2 regions of the Lactobacillus sp. PSON genome follow, and region 1 is predicted to be linked to the other one. Evidence: riboswitches for the same ligand, from Rfam matches in the RefSeq annotation. Region 1 holds a riboswitch; the other holds the start of a gene.

What was found. A riboswitch is a leader RNA that binds a small molecule or an ion and turns the genes downstream of it on or off. The one in region 1 is predicted to bind lysine.
Region 2: linked by a shared signal. The riboswitch ahead of lysA (diaminopimelate decarboxylase) and the one ahead of ACTHPI_RS09025 (ABC transporter substrate-binding protein/permease) in region 1 are both predicted to bind lysine.

The regions. Positions count from the first base shown of each region.
Region 1 is NZ_JBQXFW010000010.1:46,403-48,882, forward strand. Features, by position in the region: gene ACTHPI_RS09025 (ABC transporter substrate-binding protein/permease) at 1-1,208, opposite strand, end outside; lysine riboswitch at 1,303-1,478, opposite strand; gene ACTHPI_RS09030 (DNA-3-methyladenine glycosylase) at 1,524-2,156, opposite strand; gene ACTHPI_RS09035 (TerC family protein) at 2,201-2,480, opposite strand, start outside.
Region 2 is NZ_JBQXFW010000005.1:110,150-112,629, forward strand. Features, by position in the region: gene lysA (diaminopimelate decarboxylase) at 1-959, opposite strand, end outside; lysine riboswitch at 1,051-1,227, opposite strand; gene ACTHPI_RS04465 (aspartate kinase) at 1,443-2,480, shown strand, end outside.

The sequences.
Region 1 (2,480 bases):
GAAAGGTAGGCACCAGTATTGATTGAAACAATAACTAATGCAGCTAGGGTACGATTTAAGTTAAGGTGCCAGAATTGTGCAATACCATAGTAAATTACTGCAGCTTGAACCATCATTGGAGTACCACGGAAAATTTCAACATAAACTGAAAGAAGCCACTTAACAATGTTAAGTCCCCAACGCTTACCACGAGTTGTAGGAGATGGAATAGTACGAACAATACCTACTAAAAGTCCAATAAAGAATCCAACGATGGTACCGACTAATGCCAAGAGCAAAGTCATACCGATACCACTCATGATCATACCGCCGTATTGCTTCCAAGTTGAAACAAGCCAGCTTTCTTTTTTACCATTCTTTGAGTCGTCAGCTTTTGGTTGTTGCTTTACAGCTTCAGTCATTAACTTAGTACGTTCAGAAGCTGGAATAGTTGCTAAGATTTTATTAGCTTCTTTTAAAAGACCTGGTTGAGTTTTAGCAATACCAATTGAAGTTACTGATTCTTCTTCTGAAACATGGAAACCGGGCATCTTACTAATAGGAATAGCTTTGATATCTGGATCAACTAATTTAAATGAAGTAGCTTCAGTATCTTCAGCAACATAACCATCAATAGTTCCGGAAATTAAACTCTGACGCATTGCTGAAAAGTCACGCATTGCAGGTTCACGCTTAGCACCTTTTAATTCTTTAATTAAATTATAGTGGAAAGTACCTTGTTGAGCTGTTAATTTAGCACCTTTAAAATCTGATAGTTTCTTCGCATTTGCGTATTTACTGTTATTCTTAGTAATGACAACAAAAGTACCTTTTTTATAAGGTTTAGTAAAGTTGATTTCTTTTCTACGCTCTGCGGTTGGACTCATTCCGGCAATAATCATATCGGTTTTACCAGAGGTTAAAGAAGGAAGAAGTCCATCCCATTCAGTTTTAACAGCTACAACCTTACGGTGCATTTTTTTACCAAGGATTTTGGCAATTTTTACATCGTATCCATTAGCATAAGTTTTTGAACCTTCGATTGGAATAGCACCATTTGCATCATTAGTTTGAGTCCAATTGTATGGAGGATAATTAGCTTCCATACCAATCTTAAGAACTCCAGAATCTTTTTTTGCAGCACTTACTTCGTTAGTAAATCCTGCTCCAATAAATAAACTGAGAATAATTGTTAAACTAGCAATTATCCATCTAAACCTTGACTTCACCTAAAAAACCTCCAATTTTTATCAAAGCCAATACAACAAAGCGTAAAAAAATCCTCGCTTTATGCAAGCGAGGTTAATCATCAGTAATTAAACCAAATCTTATAGCGCTCCCCGGGGACGAACCGAGACAGTCTGCAGCATATTCTCCTGCAGCCCAACAAACTTCTATCACGAATAAAAGTTTATTTCGGCGGCAATCCTTACATCATCGGTCAAAGTATTCGCGTACTCGCGGTGGTTTCGTGATTTGTCGCAACCTCTATTGCATTGGAAATATTTAACTGAGAAATAGATTAAAGGAAAAATCTTGATTTGTCAAGTCCAACCATGATTTTCTTGATACTCACGTTTTTTCATTTTTGAAACATAGGGATTACCTTTCACAAAAAATCTAAGCTTTTTGCTTGCCCATTCAGGATTAGATTGATTGATGCCAATGCGCGCAGAAGGAATTATTTCCTGGGGAATTTTTTTATGTTTATCATTTAAATCAATAGTAAAAGGAGAATCGTCTAAAAAATGTAAATCCCATTTGCGACTAGTAATTCCTAAAGCTTGCATCATTTTTCCAGGTCCATTTGTTAAGAGAGGACCAGATTTTCCTGAACGATTTTTTATCATTGTATTAATGCCTAAGCTTGGTTCAATTGCTCTAATTAAAATACCCTGTGGTTCATCTTTTTCTTGAGTTGCTACGTCAAAGAAAAAATATTGCCTTTGTGAATAAATATAAAGAGTGCCAGCTTTACCGTATAGTCCTTCATTTGCAGGACTACGTCGACCATTATATGAATGAGCTGCTCGGTCTTTTTTACCTAAATAGGCTTCAGTTTCTACAATGTATCCACCTAGTATTTCTTTTCCATTATCAAAATATAGCGGTCGTCCTAGTAAATCCTGAGCAATAGTTTCAGTTGGTTGATTTGAAAAATAAGTTGAATAATCCATAATTTTCTCCAAAATAAAAGCACAACTAAAGTTGTACTTGAAAATTATAATTGTCTTTTACCGTGACGTTTAACGCGTACAAAGTGAAATACAATTGTTAACCCTAAAATAGCAAATACAATAATAGCAAAGGCGGTGTTTGGCATTTCATAATGAAGTGGTGGGAGCGCTAGTAAAAGCTTTAATGCAATAATTCCAATTAGTAAATAAGCCATTGGCTGAAGTTCTGGTATAAATTCCATTAGTTTAATAATAATTTCCGCAACTCCACGCATACATAAGATTCCAATCATTCCACCTATTAGCACTACAACGGGATTATCT
Region 2 (2,480 bases), on a different contig from region 1:
ATGTAACTTATAAGTCCAGGAACATCTTTGCGACTTCCAACAGTATATAAACTATATCCTGCAGGACCAACAATTGAGCGTCCTGGTTCAATGTCGATTTCTGGCATTGGAAAATTAAGTTTAGTTGTTTCTTCTTTTATAGTTGCAACAATTGCTTTTACAAACTCTTCAGCTTTTAAAGGTCTATCTTGTTTTACATATTTAATGCCAAAACCTCCGCCAACATTAATTACTTGAGCAGTGTAATTATATTTTTCACGCCAAGCTGCAGCGACTTGAATTAATTTTTGAGCTGCCATTTTAAAACCATTCAACTCAAAAATCTGTGAACCAATATGAGCATGAAGACCTAAAACATTAATTCTAGAATTAGCTAAAGCTTGATTCAATGCTTGATCTGCTTGACCTGACTCTAAATCAAAACCAAATTTACTATCCACTTGACCAGTCTGATCGTATTCATGAGTATGAGCTGAAATTCCAGGAGTAATTCTCAAAACAATATTAGTTTTAGTGTCTTTTTCCTCCAGAATTTGATTCAACAAATCCAATTCATAAAAATTATCGACCATAATTCTGCCAACATGATTTTCAATTGCCATTTCAAGTTCAAAACGAGATTTATTATTTCCATGAAAATTAACCTTTTCCATTGGGAACCGTGCCTTAATCGCAGTATATAATTCTCCAGCTGAAACCACATCAATTGCTGCACCTTCCTCATTAGCAACTTGATACATTGCAATTGCAGAAAAAGCTTTACTTGCATAGCTAACTTCATACTTGATATTTTCTTGCTCAAATATGGTTTCAAACTGGCGAATTTGATTGCGAATTTTGCTTACGTCATAAACTACCAAAGGAGTGCCATATTCATGTGCTAATTGCACAGTATCAACACCGCCAATTAGTAAATGACCTTCTTGATTAATTTCTTCTGGGTTAATTTGTGAATTCATTATATTCTCCTACTTTCTTTTTGTAGGAGCGCCAATAAAAAAATCCATTGTCTGCGCCAAACAAACAATGGATTAAATTATTTTTTAATCTTATGGTCGATAGCGCTCCGCGATTATATTTCGCGACAGTCCGTAATTTATTCAATTACGCCCCAGCAAATAGTACTGACAAATACTACAGCTTCGGCAATCTTCCCTTTCACATTAATCATTAGCATTGTCTTGCTTCATAGATGTTACTAATGTCGATTGCACCTCTTCGATTTGGTTAAATTGTATATTTTATTAAAATTGCTGTCAATACTTTTTTCATAAAATTTAATTTTTATTTTTTACTACTATCTATGCCATCTTTATAAAGCTTGATTTATTAACATTTGTGCTTGCAAGAATAAAAAAGCATGTTAAAATTCAATTAAATTAATTTACTAAGTGCACTTTTTAAAAATTAAAATCCAAAAAACATGAAAGAAGTTTTAAATTATGAAAGTAATTAAATTTGGAGGTAGTTCTTTAGCTTCTGGTGAAAGTGTATCAAATGCCATAGATATTTTAACTGCAGAAGATCAACGTCAAGTAATGGTTGTTTCTGCACCCGGAAAAAGATTCCCTGAAGATACTAAAGTAACAGACTTATTAATTGAATATGCTGAAAAGACTTTGCATCATCAAGATACAAATAATATTGTGTCCGAAATTTTTAATCGTTATCAAAAAATTGGAAAGTACTTTGGTATTAGCAATACAGAACTTGATGTTATTCATTACCTTCTTTTGAACTTACCAAAGCAAAACTATCCTAATGATGACTATCTTTTAGCAGCTTTCAAAGCTCACGGTGAAAGGCTCAACGCAAGATTAATTGCTTTAATTTTAAATCAGTTAGGAATCAAAAGTCGGTACATTGATCCAGTTGAAGCTGGCCTAATAGTTACAGGAGAACCTAATGATGCTTTAGTAAATCCCGAAAGCTATATAAATCTAGACCATTTAAAAATTGATCCTAATGAAAAAATAGTTTTTCCTGGATTTTTTGGTATTACTCCGTCAGGTCACATTGCCACTTTTTCTAGAGGAGGTTCTGATATTACTGGAGCAATTTTAGCTAGAGGATTACATAGTGAGCTTTATGAAAATTTTACCGATGTTAGCGGTATTTTTTCAGTAAATCCAGCTATTGTGTCTCATCCAGCTACAATTAAAAAAATGACTTACCGTGAAATGCGTGAACTCTCCTATGCAGGCTTCTCTGTCTTTCACGATGAAGCGCTAATTCCCGCAATCCAAGGTGAAATTCCTATCAATGTTAAAAATACTAATCTTCCCACAGAATCTGGAACGATGATTTTACCTAACAGAAATTTCGTCCCTGATCGAGTTATTACTGGTGTAGCAAGTCAAAAGCATTTTTCAGCCTTATATTTGCATAAATACCTACTCAATAAAGAGGCAGGTTTTACATTGAGAATTTTACAAATTCTAGATAAATATCATGTTCCCTATGAACATATGCCTTCTGGA